Regions from separate parts of the Anoxybacillus sp. MB8 genome, predicted to be linked through region 1. Evidence: a T-box and tRNA genes for the amino acid it is inferred to sense, from the RefSeq annotation. Region 1 holds a T-box; the other holds one or more tRNA genes.
What was found. The T-box of region 1 lies ahead of ileS (isoleucine--tRNA ligase). A T-box ahead of a tRNA ligase gene usually reads a tRNA of that ligase, here a tRNA-Ile.

Region 1 (7,971 bases):
GCGAATCATGTTGTGGATGCGAATTTCACCCCATGCTGGCACCCATTTCGTTTCTTCAACCGCTTGCAACAGTTGCTCGCGAATTTTATCGATGGATGCAAACCATTGCGCCGTCGCTCGGAAAATCGTTGGTTGCTTCGTCCGCCAATCGTGCGGATATGAGTGGGTAATAAACGATAGTTTTAACAAGGCGCCGACTTCTTGTAGTTTTTCCGTAATCGCTTTGTTTGCCTCATCGTAAAACATGCCGGCAAACCCTGGCGCTTCTTCTGTCATATAGCCGCGCTCGTCAACTGGACAAAGCACACCTAAGCCGTATTTTTGGCCGACAATAAAGTCGTCTTCCCCGTGTCCTGGGGCCGTATGGACGCAACCTGTTCCAGCGTCCGTTGTGACGTGCTCACCACAAATGACGAGCGAATCGCGGTCGTAAAACGGATGTTTCGCCACGACGTACTCAAGCTCGCTTCCTTTGACTGTTTTTAATACCGTCACATGTTCCCAACCAATTTCTTTTTGCACCGATGAAAGCAACTCGGATGCGACAACATATTTACGACCGTCTGCTTCAACGACGCTATATTGTAGCTCTGGATGAACAGCAATGCCTAAGTTTGCAGGAATCGTCCATGGCGTCGTCGTCCAAATGACGATATGTTCATCACCATTTAGCACCCCTTTTCCGTCTTTGACAGGAAAAGCAACGTAAATAGACGGCGAACGTTTATCTTTATACTCAATTTCTGCTTCAGCAAGCGCGGATTCGCTTGATGGAGACCAATATACCGGTTTTAATCCTTTGTAAATTAACCCTTTTTTCGCCATTTCACCAAACACTTTAATTTGTTGTGCCTCGTATTCTGGCGTTAATGTAATGTAAGGGTTGTCCCAGTCGCCGCGCACGCCAAGTCGTTTAAATTGCTCGCGCTGGCGGTCAATTTGCTCATATGCATATTGCTCACATAATTTTCGAAATTCAGCAACGCTCATTTCTTTGCGATTGACGCCTTTATTTTTCGTGAGCGCCGTTTCGATTGGCAGCCCGTGCGTATCCCACCCTGGCACGTACGGCGCACAGTAGCCGCTCATCGATTTATAACGAACGATGAAATCTTTTAAAATTTTATTGAGCGCATGGCCCATATGAATGTCACCGTTCGCATACGGCGGTCCGTCATGTAGCACAAACAGCGGACGATCTTTCGTGCGCTCTTGCACTTTGCGGTAAATGTCCATCTCTTCCCATTTCGCTTGTATTTCCGGCTCGCGCTGCGGAAGATTGCCACGCATCGGGAAATCAGTTTTTGGCATCAGTAACGTATCTTTGTAATCCATGAGTTTAACCTCCTTTATGTATGAAAATAAAAAAACCTTCTCATGCCCAAAAGGGACGAGAAGGTCTCGCGGTACCACCCTTATTGACTATGTTCCCATAGTCCACTCGACATTCGTAACGGGAATGACGCGCCGTGGCCTACTATTCGTTCAGCACGGAACTCTGGGGTGATTTTCATTCCTTCGCTTATGCCGAGCTTCCACCGCCCTCGACTCGCTGAAATAAGCTGTTGAAAGAACTACTGTCCCCTTCATCGTTTTTCTTATATAACTGTAATCGATATTATAGGCAATAACAACGCCGCTCGTCAAGACTCTGCTATTTCTTGTATCTCTTCATCATCAAGCTTGTAATCTAATAAATGGTCCCAGTCACCGTTGTTTAACATATCAAGCTGTGCTTCAATTAACATTTTAAACCGATTGCGGAACACTTTCGCTTGACGCTTTAATTCTTCCACTTCCATCGCAATTTTTCGCGTTTTTGCAAGCGCTTCGCTAATGATGCGATCCGCGTTTTTCTCCGCTTCTTTAATGATGAGCTTCGCTTCTTTTTGAGCGTTTCGCTTCACTTCTTCCGCTGTTTCTTGCGCGATTAAAATCGATTTATTTAACGTTTCTTCAATATTTGTAAAATAGTTGAGCCTTTCTGTCAGCTCTTGCACCTTTTCTTCAAGCTGTTTTTTTTCACGCAAAATCATTTCATAGTCTTTAATGACTTGATCTAAAAACTCGTTTACTTCATCTTCATCATATCCGCGAAAGCCTCGGCTAAATTCTTTATTATGAATATCTAACGGCGTTAACGGCATGTGGCCCACCTCCATCTTATGTACGTATGTGTTCATTCGACATATCTCGCGAAAATCCTGCTTTTATTTTGCTTTTTCGACAACGATGCGCCATTTTTCTTTTTTTGTTTGCCCAGCAATCGCTTGTAGTCGGCAACGGCCGTACCCGCGCAGCGACAATAAATCGCCTTCTCGGCACTCCATATGCGCTTGGTCAACCGTTTTCCAATTGACTTTCGCGAAGCTTTGTTCAATAAGTGCTTGCGCTTTTTGGCGCGATAGGCGGAAACATTGCGCTAAAATGGCGTCAAGCCGCAAAGAAGAAACGGTTAACGTCTCTTCCTCCCATTCTTCTTTCACATCAAGAAGTTTGGAGAGCGGTTGTTCTTCTAGTAACACTTTTGCTTTTCCAATCGAAGTCACGTTCATTTTTACAAACGGCGCAATTTCTTTGGCGACGACAAACTGAATGACATCTTCAACGATGACGATGTCGCCAAACTTCTCACGCTTTACACCGAGCGACAACAAGGCACCAAGCACATCGCGATGCCCAAGCGTCACAAACTTTTTCGGATAGCGAACGGAAAACAACGATAATTGAAAATCATCTTCATTCGGTTGCAAGTACGGCGGGTATAGTAGTGCACGCTTTCGCTCTACAGACGATGAACCGCCAAAAAAAGCAACGTGCACCTCATCGTGATTGCCGACAATCGAGCGGACAATTTGTTGTTCACGCGGAGTTAAAAAATCTGTGAGTTTCGGAGCATATTGTTCCGTCACGAGCCGCTTCCATTCGCAAACGAGATCAATAAAATGATGCTCTTCCTTTCGAAAATGTTGATAAATGTCCATTACAACCCTCGACTGATCATATCTACTAGTCCATAAACTCCTGCCGTCGCAAAGCGTAAAACGAGCAAGGCGACGATCGGAGAAATGTCGATCATGCCAATCGGCGGAATAAAGCGGCGAAACGGCTCTAAATACGGCTCACAAATGTTGGCGAAAAACTGTCCCACTTTCGTTTCCCGCGCATTCGGAAACCAAGACATTAAAATGTAAATAATAATCGCATACGAATATACTTCAATGACTGTTGCTAAAAAGTTTGCAATTGTATACAAATTTACCACCTCTTTATCGTCGGTTCATCGTCAGAAACAATAGAAATGGATCCACTGACATCGACATTATCTGGCGTGCATAAAAAAATCGTAGATCCGACTTGTTGAATGTCTCCGCCAATCGCATACACCGTTCCACTTAAAAAGTCAACGATGCGCCGCGCTTGGTCACGATCGACACGATGAACGTTGACAACAACGGCACGTCGATTTTTTAAATGGTCAGCAATTTCTTGTACTTCGGCATAAGCGCGCGGTTCAAATAAAACGAGCTTGGACGATTTTTGCACACTTTGCAAACTGACGACGTTTTGCTTTTGTTCTACTTTCGGTTGTTGGGCCACTTCTTCTTGCTCATACTCATCTTCTTCCCATTTTTCTTCATCTAAATCAAAAAAATCGCGAATTTTTTTCACAAATCCCATTTTACTCCACCTCCTCTTCACCAACAAGACATGTACCGAGCCGAAGAAACGTTGCTCCTTCTTCTACCGCAATCACATAATCGTTTGACATTCCCATTGACAACTGTGTACAAGGGGCGTGCGGTAGTTGTTTTTCTTGCACGCGTTCTTTTAGCTCACGTAGCGTCCGAAAACAACGACGAATCGTCGCTTCATCATCCGTATACGGCGCCATCGTCATCAACCCGACAACTTGAATACGTGAAAAAGCAGATAATGTTTCAATAAACGGCAATACATCTTCCGGCGCTAACCCGTGTTTCGATTGCTCGCCTGACACATTCACTTGCACGAAACATTTGATCGTCCGATTGGCTCGCTTGTCGATTTCTTCCGCTAACGACAGACGGTCAAGCGAATGAATGTAATCGACGTCATCAATGATTTGTTTCACTTTTCTCGATTGCAATGTGCCGATGAAATGCCATGTTGCTTCTTTTCCGATCGCTTCGTATTTGTGTAAAAAACCGTCGGCCCGGCTTTCGCCTAAATGAACGATGCCCGCTTCGAGCGCCTCTTTTGCCCGTGCGATGCTTACGTATTTGGTTACTGCCACAATTTGAACATCTGATGCGTTTCGCCCTGTTTTTTCACACGCCTCAGCAATATGTTGTTGAATCGTTTGTAAACGTTGTGTAACAGTCATATCATCACCTCCAGCCAATAAGCGCCATCATTCTTCCTGTTTTTCCGCCATCGCGACGGTGAGAGAAAAATAATGACTGCTCACAGCTCGTGCAATACGATGAAACAGCGATATGCTCGCTCGGAACACCTGCTTGTTGCAGTAGTTGTTTATTCATTTCTTTTAAATCGAGCGCATATTGTCCCTTACTTGTTTCATTATAAAGAGATTGAGGCGAGTTGACTAGCGCCTTTTGGACGAATTCAATGACGCGATCATCGACGACGTAACAACAACGGCCGATCGATGGACCGATGACAACGTGAATATCGCGCGCATCTACCCCTTCTTCATTCCATCGCTTAACCATTTCGCCTGCGATATTGTGAACGGTTCCTTTCCAACCGGCGTGCGCTACCCCAATCCATTTTTTATTTGGCGCAAAAAAGTAAAGCGGAACACAATCCGCAAAACAAAGCGCCAACATGATTCCTTGCTCGCTCGTATACAGCCCGTCTGTATGCGGCAAAGCGGTGTCGTACGTGCGCACACCTTTTCCCGCATGCTCGTTCGTCACTTTTTGTATATGCACGCCATGCACTTGGTCGGCACATACCCAGCGATCAAGCGAAACGTTCAGTTCGTCCGCTACTTTTTTTCGATTGTGATACACGACGGTTTGATCATCTTGCACGTGCATGCCGACGTTTAACGTCGCAAACGGTCCGGTGCTCACTCCCCCTCGTTTTGTTGTGAAGGCGACGACGACATGTTCCCATTGATCAAATAAAAGCAATGATTCGCTCGCTTGGCGAAATATATCATTCATCATTCGACATCCTTTGTACAATTTTATCACTTTTTTTCCTATTTTATCACAGCTTGCCGAAAACGTGAATTATTCCTCGCCATCTAATCGAACGAGAATCACGTCAGCGCCCACTTTCACAATATCGCGCCACGGAATGATGATTTCATCCGCCCGTCCAAATAAACCGAGCACTTTTCCCGTACCGATAATAATGATGGCTTCAATTTGACCGGTCGTTAAGTTAATATCGATGTCTCCAATATTTCCGAGCCGCTTGCCGTTTGCGACATTGACGACATCTTTTTGTTGTAATTCAGAAATTTTCACCATGTTTCTCCGCTCCTTTTTCATTTTATGTACTTATATGTATGCATGAGCAAGTTGTTGTAGTCACGACATAAAAAGCCCCCACCGTTTTTGGTGGAGGCGTCGTTTACCATTGAATGTTTTTATTCATTTGTTTAATGGCGGCTTTTTCTAAACGGGATACTTGCGCTTGGGAAATGCCGATTTCTTCAGCCACTTCCATTTGCGTTTTTCCTTGGAAAAATCGTTTACGAATAATCATTTTTTCGCGCTCGTTTAAACGGCGAAGCCCTTCTTTCAACGCAATTTCTTCAATCCAATTTGTATCGCGATTTTTCTCATCGCTTAGCTGATCCATCACATAAATCGGATCGCCACCGTCGTTATAAATCGGTTCAAAAAGCGAAACAGGATCTTGAATCGCATCTAACGCAAATACAATGTCCTCATGCGGCACGTCTAATATTTTCGCAATTTCTTCTGCCGTCGGTTCTTTTGCTGTTTCGCTCATGATTTTTTCTCGCACTTGAAGCGCTTTATACGCAATGTCGCGCAGCGAGCGGGATACGCGAATCGGATTATTGTCACGTAAATATCGGCGTATTTCACCGATAATCATCGGCACGGCATACGTGGAAAATTTCACGTTTTGGCTTAAATCAAAGTTATCAATTGATTTCATAAGTCCGATACAGCCTACTTGAAACAAATCGTCGACATATTCACCACGATTGTTAAATCGTTGAATGACGCTTAATACGAGCCGTAAATTCCCATTAATAAGCTTTTCGCGTGCCGATATGTCACCAGCTTGCATTTGCCGAAATAATTCACGCATTTCTTCGTTTTTCAGCACGGGAAGTTTCGATGTATCAACGCCGCAAATTTCAACTTTGTTTCTTGTCATGTCTTTCCCTCCTTGCAGGAGATGCTGTCAGCTTTCAGTATCTCCTTCGAAGGGAAAAATATGCATTACATCATTTTGTTAAACTCTTTTCGCAATCGTTTAATAATTCGCTTTTCTAAACGGGAAATGTATGATTGGGAAATGCCTAGTAAGTCTGCGACATCTTTTTGCGTTTTCTCTTCTCCTCCGGTTAAACCGAAGCGAAGTTCCATAATTTGTTTCTCTCTGTCGCTTAATTGATCGAGTGCGCGAAATAACAAGTTACGATCAATATTTGCTTCTAAATCTTTCGTAATGACGTCATCTTCTGTCCCCAATACGTCCGACAACAACAATTCGTTGCCGTCCCAGTCAATGTTTAACGGTTCGTCAAATGACACTTCGGAGCGCACTTTATTGTTGCGCCGTAAATACATTAAAATTTCATTTTCAATGCAGCGCGACGCATATGTAGCGAGTTTAATTTTTTTCTCCGGATTAAACGTATTCACCGCTTTAATTAATCCGATCGTACCGATGCTAATTAAATCTTCAATGTTAATGCCGGTATTTTCAAACTTTCGTGCAATGTAAACGACGAGACGAAGGTTTCGTTCAATAAGTAGCGAGCGCGCAGTTTCATCTCCAGAAGGAAGTTTTTGAAGCAACATTTCTTCTTCCTCTTTTGTAAGCGGCGGCGGCAACGCTTCACTTCCACCGATGTAATAAATTTCGTCCGCTTTAAGCCCTAATTTTTTTAATAGTTTGTACCATACATATGTGAGACGTAATTTGAATAACTTCATAAAAAACCTCCTTCTATTTCAGCACGATCGGCCGTATAATCATAATAATTACGAAGCTTGCGACATCACAATATGCGGATGAACGATGCAGTTGTACTCACCATCCGCTGACAGCGATGACGGATAAAAGCCAATGAGCACTTTTTTGACAGATGTCCATTGTTTTCCGTCCGACCATTGCACTTCGTCTGGCTTGATCGCTACTAGTAGCTGTTGCTCCACGCCAACGGCACGATACGGGACGAAACGTATCCGACTCACCCATTCGCTCGGGATGTCATCTGTGTACGTCCGTTTTTGAATCATTTGTAAAACAGCTGGAGGGAAGATGTGTGCGAACGATTGCAATTCAACGATCATGACCGGTGTATTTGTTAACGGGTCACGCAATTGATTTCCGCTATCAACTAATCCTTGTAACGATATCGTTTGTCCAAAACATGTCACACGGACAGGAATAACATGTTCAAACCGCAACTTTTTTTCGCGAATCGTTCCCATTTGCACTTTTGATAATATCCATAAAATCGGAAACATGATGATAACAAACAACCAACTAATAGAAGTCGAATGTGTGAGCCATCCGGATGAATAAGGCGTCATTTCACTTTCTAGCAAAAAGTGAAAGGCGACCATCCCTCCGCCAAGCATAAACGTTGCAAAATAAAAAGCGAGCACATTTTCGATAAAAAAACGAAAGCGATGGAAACCGAAACAAATCCAAACGATGACAAAAGAGATGACGAGTTTCGTTACGAAATGAGATGTCATATAAGCAAAAGGAGTGAATACGAGCAAGACGAGCAACGAACCGAAT
Region 2 (7,971 bases), on a different contig from region 1:
GAAGCGAACAAAATCGTGACAGAAACGAACCAATCTAAAGCGACAGCATAAGGCACGACAATTTGTAGAGTTTCCATTATTGTAAAAAAGATGGTTGATAATGTAATTGAATAAGCAGAGATACTCCACATATGGCGGTACGTTCCACGCTTATTTAACGTGCCGCGAAAAATAAGCCCGATGAATGCAAGAACGGTAACATAAAGAAATTTGCTTGTGCATGTGAAAAAGTATAACACGAGAAACGATAATGAAATCACAATAGGAAGCAACGATTGAAGCGTGCGGGCAAATTCATATACATCTTCGTTTGTGAAACGTTCCGCTTGCATGAAAGCATACGGATATGACTGAACGTGCCCATTAGCAACAAGTGCAAACTCTTCCTTTAAAAATGCCACCGCGTTTGTGTAACGTTCTGCATCATCTGTTGTGAGTGTACCTGTGCTATCAAATAAAATGGTCACGTTTGGATGCGTAAGTTCAATCGGTTCTTGTATGTTTGATGTCAATACTCCATCGACGACTTCAAATGGAGGAAGCTCTTCTTTTAATAGTTGATGCGTTGAGCCGATCATTTTGTTTATGCTCATTGTAAAGTAAATGGCAATCGGTAACGTTGCAATAAGCGACAAAAAAAACACGTAGCTAATCGCCTTTCCGATTGGATGAAAACGAAAGCGTGCAATATGTACAGGAGAATAAAGACTTTGTAACAACCGTTTCCACATAATCATTCACATCCTTTATGCGTCATCATTTCTCATTCTACTTCTTTTTCTATTTAGTACACAACCTTTTTGTTTCGTGTGTTGCACGTATTGACGCTTTCCGCCTTTTTTGCTAAAATTACCATCGGATATGGCGGACCCTTAGCTCAGCTGGTTAGAGCGGACGGCTCATAACCGTCTGGTCGCAGGTTCGAGTCCTGCAGGGTCCATTTACCTCGCTAAGTAAATTAGCGAGGTTTTTTTGCAAATAATTTGAAACATTCGATGTATTTTGGTACTCTTAAGGTAGGTTCACTTATGAAACTTTTCTGTTTCTTAATCCAGTTAATCGGTTTCATTTGTGAACAATTACATAATGAATGAGGAGGAATGAAACATGGCATTTGAATTACCACAATTGCCTTATGCTTACGACGCGTTAGAACCACATATTGACAAAGAAACGATGAACATTCATCACACAAAACATCATAACGCGTATGTGACAAATTTAAACGCAGCGCTCGAAGGTCATCCAGAATTGCAAAACAAAACAATTGAAGAGTTAATGGCCAATTTAGATGCGGTACCTGAAAATATTCGTACAGCTGTTCGTAACAACGGAGGTGGACATGCGAACCACTCGCTCTTTTGGACTATTCTTTCGCCAAATGGCGGCGGTGAACCAACAGGTGAACTAGCTGAAGCAATCAATCGTACGTTTGGAAGCTTCGAAAAATTTAAAGAAGAATTTTCGAAAGCGGCAGCAACACGTTTCGGTTCTGGTTGGGCTTGGCTTGTCGTCCATAATGGTCAACTTGAAGTGACAAGCACACCAAACCAAGATACACCGTTGATGGAAGGAAAAACACCAATTTTAGGATTAGACGTATGGGAGCATGCGTATTACTTAAAATATCAAAACCGTCGTCCAGATTATATTTCAGCATTTTGGAATGTTGTTAACTGGGACGAAGTGGCCAAGCGTTACGCAGCAGCGAAATAATGAAGAAGGGCTCGACAATTTGTCGAGCTCTTTTTGTATATCGTTGTAAAAGAGTAGGCAAACTACTTGTCAAGAAAGGAAGTTTGCCTATGAATAAATGGAAACGAATGGTGGCGCACGTTCGCACACATCGACAATTGTTTCTTTTGTTAGCAATTGGCGGATTATATTCCCTTAGTATCGCCTTGTCGAATACGTTTGTAAACGTATACGTTTGGAAAAAAGTGAACAGTTTTCAAGCTCTAGGTGTGTATAATTTAGCCATTGTCACATGGCAGCCGCTTGCATTTATCGTAGCCGGTCAAATCGCAAAAAAGATCGATCGTGTCATTGTGTTACGAATGGGTGTGACGTTTTTAGCATTCTTTTTTTTAGTCGTATTATTTAGCGGTGATCGAGCGATGAACCATTTATTTTTACTCGGCGGTTTGCTTGGTATTGGTTACGGCTTTTATTGGCTCGCATTTAACGTATTAACGTTTGAAATCACTGAACCAAATACGCGTGATTTATTTAATGGATTGCTTGGTGCGATGACATCTGTCGCAGGAATGATCGGTCCACCGCTTTCAGGGTGGGTTATTGCTTCAAGCGAGAAGTTCACCGGGTATATGGTCATTTTTTTAGCTTCTTTATGCTTATTTATTGCGGCTGTCATTTGTAGCTTTTTTTTTACAGCGACGGCGTTCAGCAGGACAATTTGCACTTCGTTCTGTATATGACGAGCGAAAGAAAAATAAAAATTGGCGAATGATTACAAACGCTCATTTTTTTCAAGGATTTCGTGAAGGAACGTTTGTGTTTATTGTTTCCATTTTTTTATTTATGGCGACAGGAACTGAAAAATCTCTCGGTGTATTTGGATTCGTCAATGCAGTTGTTTCGTTTATGACGTATTCTTTTGCGTCGAAGTGGATGAAGCGACAATGGCGGTTGCGTGCCATTTTATTCGGTGGTGTACTGTTGTATGCTTCCGTCTTTTTAATTATTTTTGATTTATCATATGTAAAGTTAATCATCTATGGCGCATTAATCGCCATCGGATATCCTATTTTACTCGTTCCATATTTGTCGCTTACATTTGACGTTATTGGTCAAAGCAATCATGCGAAAGAATGGCGAATTGAATATATTGTTATGCGTGAACTATTTTTAAACGGGGGACGTGCGACGTCTGTTTTATTGTTTTTATTAGCCATTACGTTGTTTGATGCAAAGGAGGCCATTCCAGCATTAATGTTAATTGTTGGAGCTGGTCATTTCATTATTTATTTTTTTGTGCGACGTATTCGACTTTCGATGTAGAAATTTGCGAGCGTTTCTTTTACAATGAGGAAGGAGCAAGTAAAGGAGGTGCTCGCGCGTTTTGAAACAAATACAACATGCTCACAAAGCGAAGAAAAAGAAAAAACGAATGCAGTTGCCATTTCGGTTAAACGTGCTATTTTTTGTTGTGTTTTTACTTTTTTCTGCGCTTATTTTACGGTTAGGTGTCATTCAAATTGTTTATGGTGAACAATATCGAAAAGAAGTCGAGCGCACAGAAAATGTCACAGTTCATACACCAGCACCGCGCGGAAAAATTTATGACCGTAACTATCAAGTCGTCGTCGATAACGAGCCGCTTCATGCGATTACGTATACACGCACACAAACAACGAAGCCATCGGAAATGATTGAAGTAGCTAAAAAGTTAGCCACATATATTGAAAAGTCGACCGAACGCGTCACAGAGCGAGATATAAAAGATTATTGGATTTTGACAAACGAAGAGAAAGCAAAAGAAAAAATTACTGAAAAAGAATGGAAGTTGTTTCGAGAAAAAAAATTAAAAGATAAAGACATTTATCAATTGCAACTCGAGCGCATTACAGAAGAAGATGTAAAAACGATTAAAGAACGTGAGCTTGAGGTTGTTGCTATTTTTCGGGAAATGAATAGAGGATACGCTTTAACCCCGCAAATGATTAAAAATGAAGGAGTAACGGACGAAGAATATGCTGTTGTTAGTGAGCATTTAGAGGAGCTACCAGGTGTAGATGTGACGACAGATTGGAACCGTCAATATGCACATGGTGATACGTTTCGTACAGTGCTTGGAAATATAACATCGTCAGAAGAAGGGTTGCCGCGCGAAAAGCTTGACTATTACTTAGCGCGCGATTATAACCGAAATGACCGAGTAGGAAAAAGTTATATTGAAGCACAATATGAAGATGTATTGCGTGGGCAAAAGGCGAAAATAAAAAATGTGACTGATAAAGCAGGAAACATTATTGAAACGATTGAAATATCGCAAGGACAACGTGGAAAAGATATCGTTTTAACGATTGATATGGAATTACAAAAACGCGTCGAGCAAATTATTGAGGAAGAATTAATGACAATGAAGCGACGCAGTGGAACAGAATTGCTTGATCGTGCTTTCGTCGTCATGATGGATCCAAATACAGGAGAAATTTTATCGTTAGCTGGGAAGCGGTATACACGCGATGAAAACGGAAAAGTTGTATTAAAAGATTATGCCCTTGGGACGATTACATCTGCTTATGCGATGGGTTCGGCGGTAAAGGGTGCGACCGTATTGACAGGGTTTCAAACCGGTGTCATTCAACCTGGCACGGTGCTGATTGACGAACCGTTATATATTAAAGGGACGCCGACGAAAAAATCGCATAGCGGTATTCGTCCAGGACCGATGAACGATTTAAAAGCGCTTGAAATGTCGTCAAACGTTTATATGTTTAAAACAGCGATTGCTATTGCCGGTTCTACGTATCGCCCACATCAAGCGCTACCGATAAAAAAAGAAGCGTTTTCCATTATGCGACGCTACTTTAATCAGTTCGGTTTAGGGGTGAAAACAGGCATCGATTTGCCTGGGGAAATTATCGGATGGCCGGGACAAAGTACGCTTCCAGGACACTTGCTCGATTTAGCCATTGGACAGTTTGACGTATATACACCGATTCAAATGGCGCAATACGTCTCAACGATTGCGAATGGTGGATATCGCATTCAACCGCATGTTGTCAAAGAAATTCGTGAACCAATTAGCGAAAAAGATCAAATAGGTAACATCATCTACTCGTTCGAGCCGAAAGTGTTAAACCGAATTGATATGAAAACAGAATATATTGAGCGTGTGCGTGAAGGCTTTTATCGCGTCATGCACGGTTCAAACGGAACGGCTCGTGCCTTTTTCGCAAATGCTCCGTATGATCCAGCAGGAAAAACAGGAACGGCACAGGCGTTTTATGATGGACCGATTAAATCAAGACGAATGACGCCAACATACAATTTAACGTTAGTTGGCTTTGCACCTTACAATAATCCAGAAGTGGCGTTTGCTGTCGTTGTGCCATGGGTATATCAAAATGCGAGAAACCATTATCCGATTAATAACTATATCGGAAGAAAAATTTTAGATGCGTATTTTGAGTTGAAAAAGCAACGTCAATCTGGTCAACCATCTCCTACTGAACCGTTGAATAATGAGGAACAAACAATGGAAAGATAAAAGAAAGCGAATTTACAAAAGCTTAACATTCGTTTAAAACGAATTTAATACCTTTCCATTATTCTATAACTCGTGGCACAAAACAAAAAACAAATTGAAAAAGTAGGGGGAAATCAAAAGATGAAGAAAAACAAATGGTTTGCACTCGCAGGTGTAACAAGCGCTGTACTAGCATTCACAACAGCATGTGGTGGTGGCGCTGAGCAAGGCGGCGAAAATGCGGAAGGTAACGCAGAAAAATTGAGCGGAAACGTAGTTGTTGATGGCTCATCAACAGTGTACCCAATCGTTGAAGCAGCCGCTGAAGCGTATGCGGGTGAACAACCAGATGTGAAAGTATCTGTTGGTTTATCTGGAACAGGTGGCGGATTTGAAAAGTTTACAAAAGGCGAAACGGATTTTTCAAACGCTTCTCGTCCGATTAAAGATGAAGAAAAACAAGCTGCTGAGCAAAACGGTATTGAATTTGAAGAGCTTCAAATTGCGTTCGATGGTCTTTCCGTTTTAGTGAATAAAGATAACGACTGGGTTGATTATTTAACAGTCGATGAGTTAAAGAAAATCTTCACATCAGGTGCAGTAAACGGCGATGACAAAGTGAAATGGTCAGACATTCGTCCAGAATGGCCAAACGAAGAAATTAAATTGTTCTCACCAGGACATGACTCTGGTACGTTTGACTACTTTGATGAAGTTATTTTAGATGGACAACCGTTAAACAAAACAGCTCAATTATCTGAGGATGACAACGTGCTTGTTCAAGGTATTGCAGGGGATAAAAATGCTCTCGGTTACTTTGGATTCGCATACTACGTTGAAAATAAAGATAAATTACGTGCTGTGCCAATTGATAACGGAAACGGTCCTGTTGAACCAACACACGAAACAATTCAAAGCGGTGAATATGCACCACTTTCTCGTCCGTTATTTACGTATGTGAACACAAAGGCGTTAAAAGAAAAAGCGCAAGTGTATGATTTCGCGAAATTCTTGTTAGAAAATGGTGCAGAGTTTGCTGAAGAAGTAGGTTATGTCGCACTTCCACAAGAAAAATATGAGGAGCAATTGAAAAAGATTGAAGGATTAAAATAACGACACGTAAAGATGAGAAGCGACTCCACGATCGCTTCTCATCTTGCCATGAATTTGGAAAGGGGTTTTCATATTATGGCGATGACAGATGGGAATCGTTCATATTCCGTCCGTGATATGATTAAAGAAAATAAGAAAAAACAAAACGGACAACAATTTGTTGAATGGTTGATGCCAAAGTTTCTATTATTGACAGCGATCATTTCCATTTTGACGACAATCGGTATTTTATTTACATTGCTATTTGAAACGTTTATTTTCTTTGAACGAGTGTCGATCGTTGAATTTTTAACGAGCAAAGAATGGCTTCCATGGGATGAAAAAACAGGTTCGTTTGGTGTCGCTCCGCTTGTGACGGGTACTCTTTTAACGACAGCGATTGCCATGGTCGTTGCGATTCCAATCGGTTTAGCTTCAGCGATTTACTTGAGTGAGTATGCGTCTGAAAAAGCAAGGAAAGTATTAAAACCGATATTAGAAGTGTTGGCGGGAATTCCAACGATTGTGTACGGATTTTTCGCATTAACGTTCGTTACACCTCTTTTACAAAAGGTCATTCCGAACTTAGGGATTTTTAACGCATTAAGCCCAGGGATTGTCATGGGTATTATGATTATTCCAATGGTTGCTTCTTTATCTGAAGATGCGATGAGTTCTGTGCCAAACTCCATTCGTGAAGGAGCGCTTGGTCTCGGTTCAACGAAGTTAGAAGTTGCTTTAAAAGTTGTCCTCCCCGCAGCGACATCAGGTATTGCAGCATCGTTTATGCTTGCGATCTCTCGTGCTGTCGGTGAGACGATGATTGTAGCGGTAGCGGGTGGTTCCTCTCCGGTCTTTACATTTGATGTCACGAAATCGATCCAAACGTTAACAGCATACATTGTTCAAGTCACAACAGGAGATGCCGGATACGGTACAACGGTTTATTACAGCATTTATGCAGTCGGTATGACGCTGTTTGTATTTACGTTAGCTATGAACTTACTCGCACAATACATTTCTCGTCGCTTTAGGGAGGAGTATTAATCATGGAGAAGTTAATTGATAAACAACGTGTCGTTCAGCATATGAACGGTCGCCTATTGAGAAATAACGTGTTAAAATTTTTATTTTTCTTAGCGACGTTGTTTGGACTTATTGTTCTCGTCGTCCTTCTATATCGGATATTCACTCAAGCAATTGGCTGGCTAAATATCGACTTTTTAAATAACTTTCCGTCTCGCCGTCCTGAAAACGCGGGGATTAAAGCGGGGTTAGTCGGTTCGTTATGGCTAATGGTGATCGTTGCCCCTGTTTCGCTCATTCTTGGAGTTGGAACAGCGATTTACTTAGAGGAATATGCGAAAAAAAATCGTTTTACAGATTTTATTCAAACGAATATTTCGAACTTAGCAGGTGTTCCATCAATCGTATTCGGCTTACTTGGTTTAACACTTTTCGTTCGTGAACTGAATTTAGGTCGTAGCGTTCTTGCTGCGGGTTTGACGATGAGTTTGCTTGTTCTTCCTGTCATCGTTGTTGCGGCACAAGAAGCAATTCGTGCCGTGCCGAATCAATTGCGCGAAGCATCATATGGTATGGGAGCAACGAAATGGCAAACGATTTATGGCATCGTTCTCCCAGCAGCGATCCCAGGTATTTTA

Region 2: it encodes a tRNA-Ile, which carries the amino acid that the T-box ahead of ileS (isoleucine--tRNA ligase) is inferred to sense. The anticodon was not compared.

The regions. Positions count from the first base shown of each region.
Region 1 is NZ_RXXX01000024.1:1,531-9,501, forward strand. It holds gene ileS (isoleucine--tRNA ligase) at 1-1,335, opposite strand, end outside; T-box leader at 1,384-1,599, opposite strand; gene EKC99_RS09495 (DivIVA domain-containing protein) at 1,644-2,147, opposite strand; gene EKC99_RS09500 (YlmH family RNA-binding protein) at 2,211-2,984, opposite strand; gene EKC99_RS09505 (YggT family protein) at 2,984-3,256, opposite strand; gene EKC99_RS09510 (cell division protein SepF) at 3,259-3,681, opposite strand; gene EKC99_RS09515 (YggS family pyridoxal phosphate-dependent enzyme) at 3,683-4,366, opposite strand; gene pgeF (peptidoglycan editing factor PgeF) at 4,371-5,174, opposite strand; gene EKC99_RS09525 (YlmC/YmxH family sporulation protein) at 5,244-5,486, opposite strand; gene sigG (RNA polymerase sporulation sigma factor SigG) at 5,590-6,369, opposite strand; gene sigE (RNA polymerase sporulation sigma factor SigE) at 6,435-7,154, opposite strand; gene spoIIGA (sigma-E processing peptidase SpoIIGA) at 7,203-7,971, opposite strand, start outside.
Region 2 is NZ_RXXX01000010.1:38,172-46,142, reverse strand. It holds gene EKC99_RS05665 (DUF1189 domain-containing protein) at 1-737, opposite strand, end outside; tRNA gene EKC99_RS05660 (tRNA-Ile) at 867-940, shown strand; gene sodA (superoxide dismutase SodA) at 1,108-1,716, shown strand; partial or broken gene EKC99_RS05650 (MFS transporter) at 1,806-3,021, shown strand; gene EKC99_RS05645 (peptidoglycan D,D-transpeptidase FtsI family protein) at 3,083-5,236, shown strand; gene EKC99_RS05640 (PstS family phosphate ABC transporter substrate-binding protein) at 5,357-6,328, shown strand; gene pstC (phosphate ABC transporter permease subunit PstC) at 6,404-7,354, shown strand; gene pstA (phosphate ABC transporter permease PstA) at 7,357-7,971, shown strand, end outside.